DNA from 3 places in the Renibacterium salmoninarum ATCC 33209 genome. Region 3 is predicted to be linked to each of the others. Evidence: riboswitches for the same ligand, from Rfam matches in the RefSeq annotation. Region 3 holds a riboswitch; each other region holds the start of a gene.
What was found. Region 3 has a riboswitch for S-adenosylmethionine ahead of RSAL33209_RS06970 (bifunctional o-acetylhomoserine/o-acetylserine sulfhydrylase). Riboswitches for the same ligand answer to the same signal wherever they lie in the genome.
Positions count from the first base shown of each region.

Region 1 (7,158 bases), 510 kb from region 3:
TGTGCAGTTCGGCCTGCACACCAGCGGCCCATAACCGGCTGGCGTAGTCGACCCCCTCATCACGGAAAACTTCGGCCGAACCGTCATCAATATAGGCAGACGGCAAGCCGCTGAGGTCAGTAGCCCTGGCAGGTGACGCGTACGGCGAAATCTCGGCGTCCTGGTGACCTTCACCAAGCAATGCGGCCCAGCCGAATTCATTGCTTTCTCGATCCCACTGGCCGAAGCCGGCGTACTGCTGGCTGGAGACGGTAATGTTCCGATCATCTAGCATTGGGCAGGCAAGCAATTGTCCAACTAGCGTTGGGCCTTTTCGGTCGCGGGCGATCAACGCGGTAGCGGCTGCGAGTCCGCCGCCAGCGCTCACTCCGCCAAGCAAAATACGCTGCGCATCAATACCTAATTCAGCCGCGTGTGTTACGCTCCAGAGCAAGCCGGCATAGCAATCTTCTACCGGAGCTGGATGTGGATGCTCCGGCGCTAAGCGGTATTCCACCGATATGAGCGTTACGCCATATTGTTCCACCCAGTCCACTTGTTGCGGTGTGATGGCGTGCCGATCGCCCACGATCATGCCACCGCCGTGAATGTAATAGAGCGCCGGTCGAGGCCCGCTGAACTCGGTGGAGCGGAGGACGAGCAGCTTGATTTCCGGTGCACCGTCAGGGCCGGGCACCTGGTATTCCTAGGTTTCAATAGCTCTGTCAGCGAGTAGTGCTTCAAGTTCGGAAGGTCCGTGTGTCGTGCGAATTTGCGCAACAAGTTCCGCGCTAAATGGTGGGATGGTGAGTTCTGGATTGGCTTGTAATAATGTGGCCAACTCGCGATCGTAGCGTGGTCGATTGCTGACATTGGCAGACAGCTCGGCTGGCTCAGAGCGTAGATCAGACACGTGAAATCCTTTGGTCAAGACGAGTTATTCTCATCATGCCACCCAGTGCGTCGGCGAGAGAACCGCCGTCGGAACTCAGTCTTTGCTCGAGTTACCGCCACCTGGCGGTTGGGCTCGCGTTGGTCCTGGCTATCCGAAACCGGTTAGAGGGTGGCTAGGGCCTGCGCTAGGTCGTTGCGCAGGTCGTTGAGGTCTTCCAGGCCCACGGAAAGCCGGACGACGCCGTCGGACAGCCCGATGGCGGCGCGACCCTCGGGACCCATCGCTCGGTGCGTCGTGGTCGCCGGATGCGTAATGAGCGATTTTGAATCGCCCAAGTTGTTCGAAATATCGATAATCTTCAGCGCGTTGAGCAGCGAAAACGCCTGGTCCTTGCCGCTGCTGCCGGTTGCCCCGCGCCCGTTAGTACTACGCAGCGCGAAGGTCAGCACAGTGCCGCCGGCTTTCATTTGAGTGGCAGCCAGCTCGTACTACGGATGCGATTTGAGCAACGGATACTTGACCCATTCGACCGCTGGCTGCTGCTCCAAAAACTCGGCCAGCGCTAAAGCCGAAGCGGATGAATGATTCACGCGCAATGCCATCGTTTCCAGGCCCTTGGTCAACACCCAGGCATTGAACGAAGACAATGAAGGCCCGGTGTGCCGCATGAGCTGTTTGACCGGCCCATCGATGAATTCCTTGCTGCCCAGAATCGCCCCACCCATCACGCGGCCCTGGCCGTCAATGTGTTTAGTGCCGGAATAAACCACGACGTCGGCGACTAGGTCGGTGCAGCGTTGCAGCAGCGGGGTGGCGAAGACATTGTCCGCAACGACAGTTGCGCCAGCGGCGTGAGCCAAATCGCAGACCGCCCGGATGTCTACAATCTCTTGCATCGGGTTTGACGGCGACTCGAAGAACACCGCATTAGTCGGCACCGAAAGCGCTTCACGCCATTGGTCCAGGTCCAGCCCGTCAACGAAGACCGTCTCCACGCCCCAGCGCGGCAGAATTTCATTTAAGATCACGAAGCAAGAGCCGAAGAGCGATCGCGAAGCGACCACGCGATCGCCAGCGCCAAGCAGCGCACCCAATGCGACGAATACCGCGGACATTCCGGAGGCAGTCGCGAAGCAGTCTTCGGTGCCTTCGAGCAGCCGTAACCGCTCTTGGAACGTTGCCACGGTGGGATTTCCATAGCGCGAATAGACGAAGCGCTCGTCCTCGCCAGTAAAGGCACGCTCGGCGGCTTCAGCGGATTCGTAAACAAAACCAGAATTGGTAAAAATCGGCTCCGACGTTTCAAAGAAACCGGTTCGATCTAGGCCGCCACGCACGGCCTGCGTATCCGCGGACCATTCAGCCGCTGCGGGATTGAAGCTCATTCGCTCTGACCCTCGTTATGAGTCGCACTGGTCCAGGGCAGCTTGCGATTCTTCCAACCGTTCACGGTGCGATCACCGTAGGAATTTGGCACGCCTTCAAAGCCTTCAAGCACGTTGTATGAGATAAATCCAGCCTCGGTAGCGGTTTCAGCGGCCGAGATTGAGCGGGCACCAGAACGGCAGAGGAAGACCAGCTCTGAATCAGCTGGCACCGCTGCTTTTAGCTCAGCAAGGAACGCGGTATTCCAGACATTTCCGGCCAAGTTCCACTGCACAAACTTCGGCTCGACGGCGATTGAGGAAGTGTCCGGAACGCCAATGATCTGCCACTCGGCTTCGGTGCGCACATCGACCAAGGTGGCGCCGTCGGCTACTTTCTGCCAAGCCTCTTCCGGGGTGAGGTCTCCCGCGTAGCTCATTGCGCGCCATCGCTCAGTGCGTTGGACTGGGCCGCGTTGAAACCGGGCAAAATCACAGCTTGCGCGGCGATCGCGGTGCCATCATTTGAGGTTACAGCGGGACTGCCGTAGAGCACATAGCCTTCGGCGAGTGCGTCAGTCACCCTCTGACAGAACGCATGATCATCCGGACCGGTTAATAACCGGTAGATTAGGCGGGATTCAGCCATTGAAGACTCCTTTTGCAGTGGGTGCAAGAAGGAGTGAATCCGCTTGCAACCCGTGAACGTTGCCGAGTAGTCACCTGAGGCACCCCACCGGAAGAGAGGGTTGCCGGACAGCAACTCAGGGCAATGCGACGAAAATTCCGAAGCGTGCTGGCGCTCGTTACTCGAGAGCAAAATTAGCACAAATGCGCTCGGCAACCGGCATAGATGTGACTTTGTTTCGTAGCTACTCAGAAGCGGAGTTGATTTGCTCCGAATACAGTGCGGCATAGCGCCCTGCGAGTGCGAGCAGCTCTTGATGGGCCCCGCGCTCCACAATTCGTCCTTGTTCCACCACGAAAATCACATCTGCCCCGACGACAGTGGAAAGTCGGTGCGCAATGGCAACCGTGGTGCGCCCATGCGAGGCAGTTTCCAAAGCTGCCTGCACTACGCGCTCCGAAATCGAATCTAGTGCACTGGTAGCTTCATCGAGCACCAAAACTGCAGGATCTTTGAGCAGCACTCTGGCGATCGCAATTCGCTGCTTCTCGCCGCCGGAAAGCCGGTAACCGCGCTCACCAACCAAGGTGGCAAAGCCATCGGGAAAGCTCATGATGGTTTGATAAATGTTTGCGCGCTGCGTCGCCTCGTGAAGTTCTGCATCAGTAGCCTCGGGCTTGGCGTAACGGAGGTTCTCGGCAATGGTGGCGTGGAAAAGATAGGTTTCTTGGCTCACAATGCCGATACGGGCAACCAAAGAGTCCTGCAAGAGATCCTTCACATCACTGCCGCTAAAACGGATCTGGCCGGAACTAGCTTCGTAGAGCCGGGGGATCAAATAAGAAATGGTGGTTTTGCCCGCCCCAGAGGATCCGACAAAAGCGGAAAACTGCCCCGGCTCAATACTGAAGCTGACGCCGTCTAGGGTGGGGCGTTCACCAGCCTGCGCATCTGGATAGGCGAAGCTGACATCTTGAAATTCAATGCGGCCCAGTTCGCTCAGTTCCCGCAACGGATGGGCGTCCGGACGATCTTCAATCGCCGGTTTGAGATCGAGATACTCGAAAATCCTGGAAAACAACGCGCCCGACGTCTGCAGATCAAGGGCCACCCGCATCAGACTCGTCAGCGGAAACAATAATCTCGCTTGGACCGTAGTGAACGCCACAATCGTTCCGGCGGTGATTGCTTGCGCGCCAGCATCAACCAGTAAGCCAGCCACGAAATAGACGATTGCCGGAATCGAAGACAAGAAGATCGTGACGATTGCAAAGAACCACTGACCGCTCATTGCTTGGCTTACTTGCAGCCGGATCTGGTTCTTGTTCTCGGCAGAATAACGCTGTACTTCAGCCCCTTGCATATTGAAGCTCTTTGAGAGCAATATTCCAGAGACGCTCAAAGTTTCCTGGGTGATGGCGGACATCTCGGAGAGTGATTCCTGGGTTTTTGTGGCTATCCGAGCACGAACCCGGCCCACTTTCCGTTGCGCGATGACCAGGATTGGCATCAAGACCACGGCGACTACCGTCAATTGCCAATTCAGCAGCAACATAGCCACGAATGCCGCGATTACGGTCACGGTATTGCCGAGAATCGCTGAAACCGTATTGGTCAATACGCTTGCCACGCCGCCGACGTCGTTTTGCAGCCGCGATTGAATGACTCCGGTTTTGGTGCGAGTAAAGAAGCTCAGATCCATCGCCTGTAGGTGCCCAAAAAGTCGCACGCGGAGTGCGCCCATGACCTGGTTGCCCACTGAAGCTGTGAGATATGTTTGCCAAACACCCAAGAGCGCCGAACCGATGTAAACCAGGATCATCGCACCAACAATGAGGCTCAAGACCGGCAAGTCCGGTTTGCCTGATCCAGGGAAAAGGCCGTCATCGAAGGCGCGTTGGGTGAGCAGCGGGGGTACTACCGAAAGGGCGGCCCCCACCAAAACCAGAACCGCCGTGATGACCAAAGCGCGGCGATGCGGAGCAAAAAGACTGTAGACCCGGCGAAACAGATGCTCGATGACTGGTGCCTGCGCATTAGCCGCTCGCTGAGCTTCCTCGTCGCCGCCGCTCAACCGTCCTCTGGCACCTACCGCTCGCATCCCGCTCATAGTCCAGAGCCTATCCTGCAGTGACGACAAGCTAGTCTTCAACTGCGTCGTGAGCTACCTAGCGAACTGCTGACAAAGTTTCCCTTGAATTCGCCCTGAAGCCTTGCGCCCGAAAGATGATGGACAGAGACTGAAATCTTGGTCGACGGCCGAGGGCTGTCGATTTTGAACAGCCTCATTTCACTGCCTTGGAGTGCCGCGTGGCTATAGCGCTGAGCAAAACCAGATCTGACCGATCTGGTGCAGCCAAAAACGGCTCCGCGAACGCTCGAATCCCCAAAATGCGTAAGTCCTCCGGTCTGCGTTCTCTGCTGGCCTACTTCTTCTTGTTGCCAGCGCTGGCGATTTTCGCGGTTTTCGCGATCGGGCCAACGGTCTTCACTTTTGTGATGAGCGGGTTCAAATGGAACTGGCTCAACGCATCGCAAAACAAGTTCAGCGGCCTGCGAAACTATCAAGACATGCTTGACGGTTCAGCCGATCCGCCGTTCTTTCAGACCCTCGGCGTCAGTGCATATTTTGTGCTGGCCATGGTGGTCGGCGGCACTGCGCTCTCGCTCGGTCTTGCCTTAATTACTGCGCACTGCGGCCCGGAGCTGGTCCAACCGAGTTTTTGTGGCCGCCCGCACTGCGGTCTTTCTAGCTCACGTCACGCCACTGGTTGCCACCTCAATTGTTTGGGTGTGGATCTTCAACCCGCGTTATGGGCTGGCGAACCTGGTGCTGAGCTGGTTTGGCATTCCGAATATTGATTGGCTAGGCAACTCGACCTTCGCGATGCCAGCGGTGATTATCTACTCGCTCTGGCACGAAATTGGCTTCATTACCGTAATTTTCTTGGGTGGTCTAACCACCATGTCGCCAGAACTTTCCGAAGCCGCCAAATTGGATGGCTGCAGCCGTTGGCAAGAATTCTGGTACGTGACTTTCCCGCAGCTGCGGCCGTTCATTGTATTTGTCGTGGTGATTTCTTCGGTGTCTTCGCTGCAGGCATTTACCCAATTCTTCGTGATGACCAATGGTGGCCCGGACGTAGCCACGCTTGGTTTCCAGCTCTACCAACAAGCCTTCGTGTTCCGGAAGACGGGGTACGCTGCCGCGCTCGCCGTCGTCCTTTTTGCCATCACTGTACTTTTGTCCATCCTGCAATTACGCAGTACTCGATCAATGAATAGCCGGTCTCTCGACCGGAAAACTCGCACTGAGAAAAACTAGGGAGAAGCATGTTTTTTGCAAAAAAGCGTTCGACGGCGGTCGGCACCTTCGCAGTGTTGGCAGCCAGCGCTCTGCTCGTGACAGCCTGCGGTGGCGGATCTACTGCGGCCTCTTCAAACACTCCGCCGACCGATTCAAAGGATCCGGTGACCATCAGCTTCATGCACGCGATGTCCACCGGGGCGTTGAAGACCTCCTTGACCAAAATCACCCAAGACTTCATGGCCAAGAATCCCAACATCACCGTGGATCTTCAGGAACAGCCGGATTACGCAACCCTGCAAACCAAAATCAATGCGCAGACCGCAGCCGGAACACCGCCAATGATCGCCCAAGTCTATAGCAACTTGGCCGATGAGTTTGCCAGCTCGAAAGTTATTGTGCCGCTGGACGACTATGTTTCGCAGAGTAAGGATTACGGCAACTTTTACGACGGCGTCAAGAAGGATCTCAAACTCACTGACGGCAAAACCAGGATGTGGCCGTTTAATAAGTCTGTGGTGGTTCAGTACTACAACCCCACGATGGTTCCGGAGGCTCCCAAGACCTGGGACGATTTCGCTACTGCCGCTAAGAAGGCATCTACCGGTAACGTGGTGGCGCTTTCAATCGACCCGGGAAACTCTTCTGGCCCGGCCGGCGGTACCGCATTATTTGAAATCATGGCGCAGTCTTTTGGCGATCCGGTCTTCGCTAGTGATGGCACTCCGCAGTTCACCAAAGACGGTGTGGTCAAAGCTTTGGATTACCTCAAGCAGATGAAGAAGGACGGCTCGCTCGCGCTAGGTACCAAGTACCCGGGACAAGCTGCTTTGGGCGGCCAAACCGGAGCCTTCGATATCTCCTCTGTGGCAAGCTACCAATTCAACAAAGCTGCGGTGGGGGATAAGTTTGCCATGGGCGTGGCTGCACTTCCTTCGGGCCCCGCCGGAACCGCGAATCAGCTGGCTGGCACCAAGATTGCGCT
Region 1 is NC_010168.1:852,994-860,151, forward strand. It holds gene RSAL33209_RS04350 (alpha/beta hydrolase) at 1-676, opposite strand, end outside; gene RSAL33209_RS04355 (hypothetical protein) at 686-892, opposite strand; partial or broken gene RSAL33209_RS04360 (O-succinylhomoserine sulfhydrylase) at 1,036-2,259, opposite strand; gene RSAL33209_RS04365 (rhodanese-like domain-containing protein) at 2,256-2,678, opposite strand; gene RSAL33209_RS04370 (DUF1737 domain-containing protein) at 2,675-2,887, opposite strand; SAM riboswitch class IV at 2,922-3,049, opposite strand; gene RSAL33209_RS04375 (ABC transporter ATP-binding protein) at 3,111-4,976, opposite strand; gene RSAL33209_RS15955 (carbohydrate ABC transporter permease) at 5,592-6,191, shown strand; gene RSAL33209_RS04385 (extracellular solute-binding protein) at 6,200-7,158, shown strand, end outside.
Region 1: linked by a shared signal. The riboswitch ahead of RSAL33209_RS04370 (DUF1737 domain-containing protein) and the one ahead of RSAL33209_RS06970 (bifunctional o-acetylhomoserine/o-acetylserine sulfhydrylase) in region 3 are both predicted to bind S-adenosylmethionine.

Region 2 (7,158 bases), 1.2 Mb from region 3:
GCAAAAGCTCGCTGACACTCAGCAGCAACTGCAGCTCAGCACTGCTATGTCTGAGGTGCATCGGATATCGGCAGAACAACAGGCCTTGCAATCACAGCAGGCGCAAACTGCTCGAGGGCTTATTGAATTGGAACGGCAGCTAGCTGCCGAACGGCGAATTCAGCAAGCGGCAGCACATTATCTGGCTAGCCGGGCAGGCCGGGAGGACGGCCAGCTAGGCTGAGTTCCATGGCTGACCGATACTTCATATCCCGTACCCGTCTTATCCCGGCGATGCCGGAGCAAGTCTTCGACTTACTTGCCCACCCCGCGATGCACGAAGTTATCGCGGCTCCGACACCGTCAAAGGAGTGCAACCTAACGGTCCGGAACAGCTCAGCGCCGGAGCCAGTTTCGGCATGGATATGAAAATGAAGGCTTCCTACAAGATCATGAATCACGTGGTTGAGTTTGAAGAAGGTCGTCGGATCGCTTGGCGGCATTTTTATGGTCACATTTGGCGCTACATTTTGGAGCCGGCCCAGGGCGGAACTCTCGTGACTGAACAGTGGGATGCGCGTAATATGCGCGGAAAACTGGGTTTGCGATTGACTGGGTTTACTCGCAGACACCCAGGAAATATTGAGCGCACCTTGCTACAAATGGCTGAGTATTTTGGTCAGGAAACCGCGTGAATGTTCGTAATGTTGAAGTAGAGTCTTTGGCGCAGTTGCACGAACTTCTGGCGGCTAAGCCGACGTCCATCAAGGGTTGGCATGTGCAGTCATTGGATCTGCGTGGGCTGAACTTTGACGGAGTTGACGTCTCCGGTGCGGTATTTCTGGGTTGTCGGTTCAGCCCAGAGGCTGAGGCTCGATTTCGTTCGCAAGGTGCGCTGATTTTCCCGATTATCCCGGACGTGCCATTTGACGCGTATCGAGCTCGGCTTTACTCGGGTTCTGAGCTTTACACCGGCCTGCGCGATGGGTACGAACAAAGCGTCGATGGCCAGATATATCAGTGGACGCTGACTTCTGAACGCAGTTTAGATTCCACGCTAGCCACGGCAATGCACGACCACGCGATAAGCGATGCCCTTGATGATCTACTCACGAGCGTTAACGCCGATGGCGCAGGGCTGGGTGAAAAAGTGGTTGGCGTGATGGGCGGGCATGAAGCAGCCCGGGGGAGCGCTGCTTATCGCACCGCGGCAGAGTTGGGTGCCCGCCTTTCGCTGGCCGGGTTTACGGTAGCCACTGGTGGCGGACCCGGCGCAATGGAAGCTGCAAATCTAGGCGCTTGGCTGGCCAACGAGTCGGCAAGTTCACTCGAATGGGCAGTGCAGCATCTCAGCACCGTACCGGACTTTCGCCCCTCGGTTGCGCGCTGGGCGCGCACGGCCCTAGACGTCGTCGAACGTTTCCCCGGTGGCCCGATCAATTTAGGAGTTCCGACCTGGTTCTACGGACACGAGCCGCCAAATGTCTTTGCCAGCAGCATTGCAAAATACTTTACGAATTCGGTCCGCGAAGCGGTGCTTTTAGAGCGTTGCCGGGCCGGAATCCTGTTCTCGCCTGGTGCCGCTGGAACCGTACAGGAGATCTTCCAAGACGCATGTGAAAACTACTATGCCGCGGCCGAGCCGGTGCCGATGGTGCTCTTAGGCAAGCGCTATTGGACCGAAGAACTGCCCGTTTGGCAGTTGCTTCAGCGCCTTGCCTCTGATCGCGGTATGGCTGAGCGAATCTTGCTCACTGATGATCAGCAAGCGGCTGTCGATTTCTTGGGCCAATAGCTAGCCTTGGCGGCCGGGTATCAACCGGTAACAGTGCCGAAAAGCAGCCCCAGCAGATAGGTGGCAATTGCTGCACCAAAGCCGATCAGCAACTGCCGAACTCCGCGCGCCAGCGGCGGTGCGCCAGAAAGCAAACCGACTACTGCGCCCGTTGCTAGCAGCGCCAACCCAACCAGAACTGCCGCCACCAGAATCGCGCCGATTCCGGTCATGCCGAAGATGTATGGCAGCACCGGGATAATTGCCCCCGAGGCGAAGAAGCAGAAGCTAGAAATCGCGGCGCCAAATGCGGTGCCAATAGTCTCATGATCCGGTGCAGCAGATTCCAGATCGGGCTGGAGCGAGAAACTCGGATTGCAGTCGCACTCGAATTTACCCATCCGTTCGGCGGCCCGGTGTTCGGCCTCCTCTTGACTCATGCCGCGGGCGCGATAGGCCAGTACCAACTCATTTGCGTCAATGTCCAAGGCTTTCGCCGCCGAGAGTGTGATCTGGGTTGGCCGCGAGGCGTCGAGCAGCTCGCGCTGCGAACGCACTGACACGTATTCTCCCGCGCCCATGGACAACGCGCCGGCAAGTAAGCCAGCAATGCCAGCGAGCAGCATAATATTCGGTTCGGCGCCCGCTCCGGCCATGCCCATCAGTAGCGACAGATTGCTGACCAGTCCGTCGTTAGCGCCGAAGACTGCGGCGCGGAACGTGCCGGAGAGACGATTGCGGCCGCGCGTTGCCAGGCCCCGAACAACTTCTTCGTGGATTGCCTCATCAGCTGCCATGGCGGCAGTGGCATCGTGGTCTTTTGAATACGGCGAATGGGACTCGGATCGTTGGGCCAGTGCCAGCACGAACACTGAGCCGAAGTGCCTAGCGAGGAAGCCTAGGATTCGGTTGTTGAGCGAGGCTTTCCGCTTCTTGTCAGCGTGTTCGCCAAGTAATTTGAGCCAGTGCGATTCATGCCGTTTTTCCGCTTCGGCAAGGGCCAGCAGAATATCGCGCTCCTCGCCGTCGCGCTTTGTTGCCAGGGCGCGGTATACCGAAGCTTCGGCACGCTCGTCGGCCAAGTACGTCTGCCAACGTTTTATTTGTGCTGTGGTGGGGGCGGTCTCAGCCACGTTATCTCCTCGGGTCAGCCCCAACTTTAGCTGTTATTTCCGGGGATTTTCGGCTGGGATTCCTTAGTTTGGAGCTTCGGTGCACCTCAACCTTCAACGAAGGTTTGGCGATAGCCAGCCGACTTTGCGATAGCAAGAAGACCGGCTTCCTTGCTATCGCAAAGTCGGCTGGCTATCCTGAGTCGGTGCCAAGCTGAATTCCATTTCCTGACCATTGCGCAGGCCGGTTCGAGCCACCGTCACGGTCAGCGTGAGCCGTTCGCCGTCCCAGCGACTTGGTCGCACAGCATTGGCTAGTGCGTTGAGCAATGAAGTGGGTTTGGCGACCCAGAAACTGCGCCATTCGCCGTCGTAAAGGAACGCAACGGTGCCGAGATTGACCTCGACGGCGGGGAGAACAAAACGAATGCCAGACACGGGCGTGCCTTCCGGGAGTGCTCTTACCCGCCGGGTTTGTCTCGTGGCCCGCCAGGTCGCTTCCTCATCCGAGCCACCCTTGAACATGGGGTTGGCGTGCGGCCAGTCGGAGCTGTGCTGTGACAGAGCGACCGCAACTCATGAAGCACTCCCACTCTAAACCCGGGAACGGGTAGCACCGCGTAATATTACGCAGTCTCCTTTTCTCGTGCTGAGTCCGGAGTCACCGCGCCTTTGACGCGCGAATTCCAAATGCTCATCGTGGCAGCTGAGGTTCGCGGCGTCGCAAGTGAGACCACCAGGTAAACCAGCAAGGATGACCCCAGGCCAAAGTAAATTGGTTCATTCGCGTAAATACCGTCTTCGCTGGCAATAGCGCCGGTGCTGAACAAAATGAGAAGCAGCACGGTAACGACGGCGCCCACCGCCATCGAGGCTGCCGCAGCGATCCCGGTCCCGCGTTTCCAGACCAGGCCGCCGATGATCGCGACGAGCAGCCCGCCGACCAAGATGTCTTAAGCGATAGTCAGCGCGGCAACCACGTCCTTGACTGAGATTGCGACCAGAATGGCAACTACACCCAGGCCAAGTACCCACAAGCGGTTTGCGCGCACATCGTGTTCTGGATTGTCACTGTCTTGGGTATTGGCGACTTTGCCAAACCAGCTGGCGATAAATGGCAATACGTCTGCTCGCGCCACCGCAGCTGCCAACACCAGTCCGCCGAGTCCGATGGGCAGCAGATTCGCGGCAACTTCGGCGTAGACGGCATCTTTGCCGCCGGTCGCAATATCGATATTTGGCATCGCCACTCGAGCTGCTATGCCGATCAAAGCACCGGCAACGCCATACAGAATGCAGTAAATACCAGCGGTCGTGCCGCCCCAGCGGGCTACCTTCGGCGATTTTGCCGTGAAGACGCGCTGCCAGATATCCTGACCGATCAGCAAGCCGAGCGTGTAGACGACAAAGTAGGTGATGATCGTTTGCACGCCGATGCCATCGATCTGGAAAAAGCTTTCTTTGACGCGGTCCTTGATCGAATCAAAGCCACCCTGGTTTCCCGCGGCAACTAGCGCAAACGGCAACATCAGGCCAAAGACGCCCAAGGTCTTAACGACGAACTGGGCCATATCGGCCAAAGTAATCGACCACATGCCGCCGATGGTTGAGTAAACCAGCACGATGGCTCCACCCAGGGCAATGGAAACCCAGCACTCCCAACCAAACAACACCACACAAATAGTGGCGTAGGCGCGAGTCGAAGTAGTACAGAGCATCACGGTGTAGGCCAGCATCACGATAGAAGAGGTTTGGGTCGCTGTGTGTCCGTAACGCAAGCTCAGCATTTGCGAGACGGTGTAGATCTTCAGCCGCTGGATAGTGCCGGCAAAAGCCAGACTGAGCACTAACACGCCAACGCCAATTGCCAATTGCCACCACGAGCCACAGCCCGGAGAGGCCTTTGCTATAACCCAGGCCGACGCCACCAACGGTAGATGCACCGCCAAGTACGACGGCGGCCATGGTGCCGGTGTTATAGCGCAGGGCCTAGCCGTCTGCCCGCCACCAGGAAATCGGAGTTGTTCTTGGTTCTGCTCTTTCCCCAGAAGCCGAAACCAAGCATTGCAACAAGATAGGCAACAACAATGGCAATATTGACGATGTTTTGTGCGTCCATCTGGAGGCCCCCGGAGAATGGCATATAGGCCAAATAAATTGCCTATTTAAGGAAACTAATGTTGCTTGGTAGGCTATTGTGTGATCGAGGTAACAGTCAAACGTTACGCGGGTCATAGGATTTGTGTAGACGGATGAAAGCGAGAGTGAAGCTACATGAAGGCGCTGCCGGCAGAGCCGAATCAAGGTCCAGTGCAGATCGGCTCTCGAATTCGAGCCGCCCGCCAAGCTCAGCGACTCACCATTGAGCATGTGGCTGAAGCAACCGGTCTGACTAAGGGATTCTTGAGCCGGGTAGAGCGCGATTTTACCTCTCCCTCGGTCGCCTCATTGGTGACTTTGTGCGAGGTACTCGCCATTTCCATCGGCGACCTTTTTGTTGCGCCCAGTACGCACTTGGTGCGTGCCGCTGAAGGCCCGCGTGTTTCGCTGGGTGGCGAGGGGATCATCGAAAGATTACTCACCGAACGGTCAGAACGTCGTTTGCAGGTGTTGCACGCTGAGATTAAGCCCTTTGGCAAGGGTGAAGACGAGTTGTACACCGTTGATTGCGAAGTTGACGTTTTGCACATCATCGAGGGTGAGCTCACCTTGCGGTTCACCAGTGAAAGCTACGAACTTTCCACCGGAGACACGCTGTCTTTTCCGGGGCGCGAACCACATTCCTGGACAAATTACAGCGACAAAATCGTCCGAGTGCTCTGGATACTTACTCCGGCAGCTTCGCACTAGCGGTCAAGATGTGATGCTCAACCGATGGCCTCAAGCATCGCCTTGCTCATTTGGATCGGTGCTTACCGCCCGGCTCAGGATTGCTAAGGTAACCGGAGGTTTAGCTTTCCGGAAGATCACGCCAACGTCGTTCAGCGTGCCGTAGCTGCCGCTGCCAGTCTTATCCGCGAGCTCGGCTTCTTTTGGAATTCCAGCGCCCATTTTTTGAGCCGAGGTGGTGTTTCGAAGCATCCAGCCGCGCAACATGCTCTGCCCGAGTGCGCCAAGGGCATCGCCAAGTAGCAACGCGGAATAGATTCCGGCAAGATCTGCAGCCGTTGACGTATCCCGCGCATCGCCCGCTTTGCTTTCATTCAAATCTGGCTCAGTTCGATCGAGTCGAGTGTTTTTGAAGCCGAGATCTGCGGCAAAGAACGTCAAAGCAGGCGGACCGCCTAACTGCTCGAGCAAAAGGTTCGCGGCAGTGTTATCGCTGTAGCGCAGCGTTGCATCACATAAATCCGCGATCGGCATCGGGCGACCGGCAAATGGCTGTGTGATCGGGGCGTACGAGAGGACTTTTGCCGGATCGATCATGACTTGGGTTGCCCAATAACTATCGTCGCGTGCATGTTTGCTGAGCAGCACTCCCACCAGAATTGCTTTAAAAGTTGAGCACATTGCCAACGGTTCAGTAGCGCGATATTCAAGTCGCTGGCCGCCTTGAACGGAGGCGCATACCGCAAGAGTTATCTCGGCATCCTGTTCTAGTTTTGTCAGCTTTCCGTCCAAGCGGCAGAACTGCTTGAGCTCGGCGAAGCTGTCGATGTCGCGGTCGCTGATGTCGGCTGGCCAAAGCAGCCGCTCAGCGAGAGCGTGCCTGCACCCACTAAACCCAGCCCGGCAAGCAAACTGCTGCGCCTGCTGAATTGGTGGCTCAACGGTGTTTGCTGGTCTGCCTGCTCTGCTGTGCTTTTCATTTGTCTAGAATCCAATAACGCCTTTGATGTATTAAAAGCACAAATCAATCCAATTCATGCGATTTATGCATGAATGAAATATGCTCGACTTATGGACCTACTCGCGGGATGTCGATGTTTTGTTAAGGTCAGCGACCGGGGTTCATTTACGGGGGCAGCGGCAGCGCTAAACATCGTCCAACCAGTAGTGAGCCGCCGCGTCGCCGCGCTAGAGCGTCATTTGGGTGGTGCGCTGTTTTATCGATCGACCAGGAACGTGGTGCTGACCCAACTGGGTGTCACGATGCTCGCTAAAGCCCGCAGGCTATGTGCGATGGCTGACGAGTTGGCCTTGCAGGCGGCAGAGCAACGCGCACAACCGATTCGACTCTGTGTTCCGGAACAATGTGATCTCCCTGAACTGGCCTCGGTGGTCGCGGTTGCACACCGTTTGGGCTACGACGTTAGAATCTGCCGCTGTGACGTGCGAAGTGCCGCCCGCGCT
Region 2 is NC_010168.1:168,864-176,021, forward strand. It holds gene RSAL33209_RS00825 (MDR family MFS transporter) at 1-223, shown strand, start outside; gene RSAL33209_RS18385 (SRPBCC family protein) at 411-674, shown strand; gene RSAL33209_RS00835 (LOG family protein) at 671-1,774, shown strand; gene RSAL33209_RS00840 (VIT1/CCC1 transporter family protein) at 1,795-2,886, opposite strand; gene RSAL33209_RS15730 (hypothetical protein) at 3,040-3,303, opposite strand; SAM riboswitch class IV at 3,318-3,449, opposite strand; partial or broken gene RSAL33209_RS00850 (sodium:solute symporter family transporter) at 3,492-4,984, opposite strand; gene RSAL33209_RS00855 (cupin domain-containing protein) at 5,140-5,715, shown strand; gene bla (class A beta-lactamase) at 5,746-6,486, opposite strand; gene RSAL33209_RS00870 (LysR family transcriptional regulator) at 6,766-7,158, shown strand, end outside.
Region 2: linked by a shared signal. The riboswitch ahead of RSAL33209_RS15730 (hypothetical protein) and the one ahead of RSAL33209_RS06970 (bifunctional o-acetylhomoserine/o-acetylserine sulfhydrylase) in region 3 are both predicted to bind S-adenosylmethionine.

Region 3 (7,158 bases):
CGGTGTGTCCGGAGGGTTTCTCAGACGATGAGCCTGTCGGCGGCTGCCGTGCTCTGGTAGTGATTGTAGTAGTGGTTTTCTAGCTCTACTGGTGGGATGTCTCCGCAGTACTGGTAGAGCCTTCGGTGGTTGTACCAATCGGCCCATTCAGCGGTGCCGATTTCGACTTCTTCTAGAGTCCGCCAGGGCTTGCCGGGTTTGATCAGCTCGGTCTTATAAAGCCCGTTGATGGTTTCCGCCAAGACGTTGTCGTAACTATCACCCACAGAACCGATCGAGGGGCGGATACCGGCCTGGGCCAGGCGTTCGGTGAAGGCCAAGGAGGCGTATTGAGCCCCGGCATCGTGATGATGAATCACCCCGGAAATCTCAGCCCCGGCCCGTTCACGACTCCAGATTGCCTGATTAACTGCGTTGAGCACTAGCACGGTGTTCATAGAAGCACTCGCTGACCAGCCCAGGATCCTCCGAGAGTAAGCATCGATCACGAAGGCAACATAGACCCACCCGGACCAGGTCGAAACATAGGTGAAATCATCTACCCATAGCCGATCCGGTGCCGTTGGTGTGAAATCACGGCGGACCAAGTCCTTCGCTCGGGCTGCCTTCGAGTCTTTGATCGTGGTGCGTTTGACCTTGCCACGGACCGCACCCTGTATGCCAAGTAACCCCATGAGCCGTTCTACCGTGCACCTGGCCACCGGCACACCTTCACGGTTCATCGCCAACCAGACTTTCCTGGTGCCGTAAACCCCGTAATTAGCGGCATACACCTTCTGGATCACGGGCTTGAGCACCTCATCACGTTGTTCTCGGTGAGATCGTGTTTTATCCACCCATTCGTAGTACGTGGACGGGGTGGTCTTCACCCCGTCCCAGTAAGCACCTGGCAGATCGACTCGACACCCCACCGCAATCCATTATTCTCGCGGTGACCGGCATGGTCCTTGATGTATTTCACGATCAGTGTTGTGGCGGTCGAGTTCGACCGCGAAAAAAGCTGAAGCACTCCGAAGGATCGCGTTCGCCCGTTTCAGCTCAGCGTTCTCACGCCGTAACCGTTTCAGCTCGGCCGATTCCGTGCTCGTTGTTCCAGTTCTAGTACCAACATCGATCTCGGCTTGCCGGACCCATTTACGCACCGTTTCCGGCACACCCACACCCAAAAGCTGGGCAACTTTTTGCATCGCCGCCCACTCCGAAGACGCACCCTCCATCTCCGCCACCATGCGCACCGTACGATCCTTCAACTCCTGCGGATACCGTGTCGTAGTTTTCCCTGCCATGTCCTGATCCTCTCAAACAAGAAAGTCTCCGGACACGCCGGGGCGATTCACTCAACCTGGCAGCATTTTCTGCCTATATCTAAGCACACAGACTATCCTTTTGCTCCTTCGGCGTGAACCTACGTTGGCGTAATAAGGGCCATGAGGAGCAGGATAGGACTGTGACGAATCTGAACTTGCCAGCCAGCGAACCCGGAACCGCAACAGAAACCGTATCGCACCCTTGGGCGCGATACGGTGCCATGGGCGACTCGTTTACCGAGGGAATCGGTGATCCCGAGCAAAGCAGTCCAGGCGGCCATCGCGGCTGGGCCGACCGCCTAGCAGAAGAGCTCAGCAAAGGACATCACGACTTCGCGTATGCGAATCTAGCGATTCGCGGCCGGCTCCTGCAACAGATTCTGACCGAGCAGCTCGAACCCGCCCTGGCTCTGAAACCTGATCTCATTTCAATCTCGGCAGGTGGGAACGACTTGATTCGGCCTGGTTCGGACCCTGACGCGCTAGCCGAGAAAATGGATGCAGCAGTGGCGAAGATGACTGCTTCGGGTGCCACGGTATTGCTCTTTAACGGCCCGGATATCCGTGATACCCCCGTACTAGGTCTAGTCCGCGGCAAAGTCGCCATCTACAACGAAAATCTCCGCACGGTAGCTGCCCGTCATGACGCCGTTATTGCCGATATGTGGTCGCTGCGTGAACTCTCCGATCCACAAATGTGGGACGAAGACCGACTGCATTTTGCGCCTTTAGGCCATCACCGGATTGCCATTATGACCTTGGATGCGCTCAACGTACCTCATCAGCTTGAGCCATTACGGCCGGAGCCGCTCGCGCACCGCACCTGGCGTGCCGCCCGGAGCGAGGACCTTATTTGGGCATGTGAGTTCTTGGTGCCGTGGGTGGTCCGCCGATTGCGGCACCAATCATCTGGCGACGGAGTCAGCGCAAAAAGGCCCACCCCTGGCCCAGTGTTTATGCCCTCGGTCGACGTCAAAAAACTGAGTTAACGGGCAGTCTGAGGCGAAGTTTCACTTGGCTCGAAACTCGCTTGTTCGCGCATCGACGCTTCAATACCGTCTAGCAAAACGTCCCGCTTACGCTGCCACTAAGCTTTGCCATCGGTGCTAAAAGCCAACCCCAATAGGTGCTCCAGCCCGGCCAGGTTCTTGATCTTCAAGGGTCCAGGCGGTGATTCAATGAATCGACTATTGACCACCGATTCCGGTTTGAGCGGTTTTAGCGCACTGCGTCGAAGACGGTAGGCGTTCATATAGCTATCGATGGTCAGATCAGAGACCAGATCCATGATCAACACCGCCTGCTGCTCTTCAAAGCCAAAGTCAATCAGCGCCTCACTACCGGCGGCAAAGATACAAATAACGCTAGGCGGCGTTGAGGCTAAGCGTTGCAGCTCCGGAGCTAAACCAGGAAACGATTCGTAGATTTCCCACATCACATCGGTCAGTTGCTCAACGTAACGTCGCCAGCCTTCGTTCGGCTCCGGCCAATTAGCTTCCCAAGCGAGAAGGCCAATGGCGAGCGTGACCAGATCGTCACGGGATCCGACGTGTCGGTAGAGCGAAGAATGTTTCACGCCCAGTGAGCTTGCCACAGTGGACATGGTCAATCCTTCGAAACCGAGGCTAATGGCAGCACGGGCTACCGACTCACGAGAAATAGTCGGTACGCGGCCGCGTCGACGGGCTTGTAGGTTGGTCACTCGATCATAATAACTGTCAAGAATGAGCGTAAGCCGGGCACCGATTGATAACGCACCCAAGTTTATTATTCAGGCTAGCGCCGGAGCAATGAGTGCGGCGATCTGCCCGGTTTCCAGCAGAAATGCATCGTGGCCGACCTTCGAGTCGATACTTCGAACCGAAACTCCGCCAGGCACGGCTGCCGCAAGTTGCTCAGTTTGTGCGGGTAAATACAAGCGATCTGAACTCACCGAGGCAAGAGTGAACCTCACGCTAGCGGCGGCAAGAAGCGCTTGTTCAAGACCACCCCGGCCGCGCCCCACGTCATGACTCATCAAAGCTTCGGTCAAGACAATGTAGCTATTAGCGTCAAACCGCTGCACCAATTTAGTCGCTTGATGGTCTAAGTAGCTTTCCACCTGGTAACGGTTCAGTTCCGGCTGCTCGCCCCGCTCAAGAGAAATCGGTTGCTCGCCACCTTGCGCCGCTCGACCAAATCGATGGCCCAATTCAGCTTCTGAACGATACGAAATATGCGCAATTCGTCGCGCCAGCCCCAGCCCAGCCAGCGGCGGTCGACCCGAATAATAGTCACCGCCGTCGAAATTGGCGTCCTGCCAGATAGCGAGGACCTGAGTCTGCGCCAAAGCGATTTGCTCCGCGGTACTTGCTCCGCACGAGGCCAAGATCACTGCCTGACGCAGGCGGTCGGGAAACTCTGCCGCCCATTCCAGCGCCCTAGCGCCCCCCATTGAACCACCAATCACGGCATGCCACTGCTGGATGCCCAATGCATCCGAAAGCACTGCCTCTGACCGCACGCTATCTCGCAATGTTAGGTAGGGAAAGCGCGAGCCCCAAGGCACGCCGTCGGGCGCTAACGACGACGGACCAGTGCTGCCATAACAACCGCCCAGAATATTCGCTGCGACCACGAAAAAGCGGTTGGTATCGATAGCTTTTCCGGGGCCGACCAAACCGTCCCACCAGCCATCCTCATCGCTGTCTCCCCTGGCAACATGCGTGCTGCCGGTCAAAGCGTGCTGAATAAGAACCGTAGTTGAAGCATCAGCGTTGAGTTTGCCCCAGCTTTACATAGGCCAAAACCACTGCCGGGATGCTCGCGCCGGATTCGAGCTCAACATCACCGATCAACTGATATTGCAAAATGCCATCGGCAAAACTCTCTGCTGCGGTCTCCGCAGAAACTTCCAATGCCGTCAAGACTTTGCCGCCCGGAAGCCTGCATCCAAATCAGCCAAAATATCGTCAATGTGCTCCAGCCCAACCGATAGCCGGGCCATTGATGGGCTGACGCCGCTCGCGAGTTGCTGCGCTTCGCTCAGTTGCGAGTGCGTTGTGGACGCCGGGTGAATGACCAGCGAGCGGACATCACCAATGTTGGCCACGTGCGAATGCAATTCCAGTCCGTCAACGAACTTTTTGCCCGCTTCAACGCCGCCTTTGATTTGAAAAGCGACTACCGCACCGGTGCCACGAGGCCCATATTTCCGGCTGCGCTAGTACCAGGGGCTAGATGGCAGGCCTGCGTAGGCTACGGACTCGACGCTGTGATGTTCACTGAGCCATTGGGCGACTTCGACGGCGTTGGAAACATGCCGTTCTACCCGCAGGCTCAATGTTTCCAAGCCTTGCGCAATCAAAAAGGCGTTGAATGGCGAGACCGCTGAGCCAAGATCGCGCAGCAGCTGAACTCTGGCCTTGAGGATATATGCCAAATTGGCACCTAGGGCACTACCCACACCCAAGTCCCGGGCAAAAACCAAGCCGTTATACGACTCATCCGGCGTATTGAATCCGGGGAACTTCTCCGGATCCTTCGCGTAATCAAACGTGCCGCCATCGACTATGACACCCGCGATAGCCGCACCATGACCACCGAGATACTTCGTCGCCGAATGCAGTACGACGTCCGCTCCCCATTCGAGCGGGCGAATCAAATAGGGCGTGGCAAGCGTCTTATCGACAATGAGGGGCACGCCAGCTTCATGCGCGACGGCGCTAACACCTTCAATGTCCAGGATGTCCTGGCGCGGGTTAGAAACCACTTCGCCAAAGAGCAACTTGGTGTTTGGCTTTATTGCTGCACGCCATTGATCCAGGTTGTCCGGATCGTCAACAAAAGTTACCTCGATCCCGAACTTCTTGAAGGTGTGAGCAAAAAGGTTGTAGGTGCCGCCGTAGATGCTCGGGCTAGAAACAATGTGGTCGACGGCCTGAGCAATATTGAGCACGGCAAGAGTTGCAGCGGCCTGCCCCGAAGAAAGCAGCAGCGCGCCAACGCCGCCCTCAAGATTCGCAATGCGCTGCTCAACGGCGTCCTGGGTGGGATTGCCGATTCTGGTGTAGATCGGCGCCAATTCAGCGAGCGCAAACCGATTTGCCGCACTTTCAGCGCTAGGGAAAACAAACGAGCTTGTTTGATAGATCGGCAACGCTCGCGCGCCAGTAACTGCATCTGGTTCTTGGCCGATGTGGATTTGTCGTGTTTCGAAAGACCAACCATTACTCATAGGGCTGGCTCCTTTTCTGGAAAGGGCCCAATAATCAGCAGCGGCCGGACGGTGGCCAGAGATACCCCGTTCAACCGGGTGCGATGCATCGACCCGCGCTTGCCTCTACCGGTTGGTGGAGGCCAGGTCTTCACCCGGGGCACCCCGCCGCGGTGGAGGGTTGCCGTCCAGCAAGCCGGGGCAGGCGTCTGGTCAAGACATTGCTGGCACTCGTGACCTAAAACAAGTTTGCGCAAGCAAAGCTCATCAGTTCAAGTCCATGACGGGGTGTGACGTTTTTTGGCCAGCCCCCACAGCTGTTGCTTAGGTCACCCTAAGTCGAGACAGGGGTCACAAAGTGCAAGGATATGGGCATGCGCATGGATCACGTTTCTTACGCTTGTGACCCCGATGGACTAGCTGCCACCTCGGAGCGGATTGTCACGGCACTCGGCGTCAAAGCCGTGTGCGGAGGCGTACACCCTCGCTTCGGTACGCGGAATATGATCATCCCGCTCACCTCGCGCCACTACCTCGAAGTTGTCGAAGTCCTCGACCACCCTGCTTCAGATAAAGCACCCTTCGGCCAAGCCGTGCGTGCTCGCTCCAACGCCGGTGGCGGTTGGATGGGCTGGTGCGTCGAAGTGAACGACCTTTCGCCTTTTGAAGAACGGCTTGGCCGCTCTGCAGTGCCTGGTAACCGAAAGTTCCCAGACGGTCGCGAGCTTGTTTGGCAGCAAATTGGCATCAAGGGACTCATCGCCGATCCGCAGGTGCCCTACCTGTTGAAATGGGAGGGCGATCCAAGCCTGCACCCGTCTCAGGCAGAGCCCAGCTCTGTGATTTTGTCTAGCCTTACCATTGCCGGCTCGGCTGAACGGGTCACCGAATGGCTTGGCGAGTGTGTGGACAAGCCGCTCGAAGACGTTGCCGTCGAATGGATCGCTCCGCACGGAACGCCGGGCATCATGAGCGTGACCTTTGAAACAGCGAACGGTCCAGTAACCCTCTAATTTTTTTCCATCCGTTGAGTGTCGACTTATGGCGAGTTTGAGTACGATTTATTCGCCACAAGTCGACACTCGACGTTTGTTTAAGGGTGTTGATCAGCCGAAACCTAGTTGCCTACCGAAAGTGAACGCGGCAATGTCTAATAAACTATGCGCGATCACCAGCGGCATGACTCGCTTCGTCTTGGTATAGAGCCAGCCAAAGACCAGGCCCATCGCAACATTGCCAATAAACGGTCCGAAGCCCTGGTACAAGTGATAGCTGCCGCGCAAAATTGCGCTGGCAATAATCGCTGGCCACAGCCGCCATCCCAGCTTATTCAGCCGGTCCAGCAAATAGCCGACGACGATTACCTCCTCCAAAACTGCGTTGCGGATCGCGGAAATCACCAGCACCGGCACTGTCCACCAAAATTCCTGCAGCGAATTGGGCACGAGTTGCGCGGTAATTCCCAACGCCCGGCCAATCGCATAGAGCCCAAGTGACGGCGCACCGATGAGCACCAATAGCCCCACACCCCACAGCAAATCGCGACCCGGCTTAGCGAAAGTGAAGCCGATCGCGGTGAAACCACTTCGGGCTGGTTTCCAGAGTAAATAGAGCACTAACGCCAAAGGTATTAAGGCGAAGAAGTTGCCCAGCAGC
Region 3 is NC_010168.1:1,365,104-1,372,261, forward strand. It holds gene RSAL33209_RS06940 (M13 family metallopeptidase) at 1-60, shown strand, start outside; partial or broken gene RSAL33209_RS06945 (IS3 family transposase) at 21-1,286, opposite strand; gene RSAL33209_RS06955 (SGNH/GDSL hydrolase family protein) at 1,529-2,296, shown strand; gene RSAL33209_RS06960 (TetR/AcrR family transcriptional regulator) at 2,395-3,009, opposite strand; gene metX (homoserine O-acetyltransferase MetX) at 3,079-4,026, opposite strand; gene RSAL33209_RS20010 (homoserine O-acetyltransferase) at 4,058-4,213, opposite strand; partial or broken gene RSAL33209_RS06970 (bifunctional o-acetylhomoserine/o-acetylserine sulfhydrylase) at 4,210-5,523, opposite strand; SAM riboswitch class IV at 5,614-5,741, opposite strand; gene RSAL33209_RS06975 (VOC family protein) at 5,877-6,515, shown strand; gene RSAL33209_RS06980 (CPBP family intramembrane glutamic endopeptidase) at 6,609-7,158, opposite strand, start outside.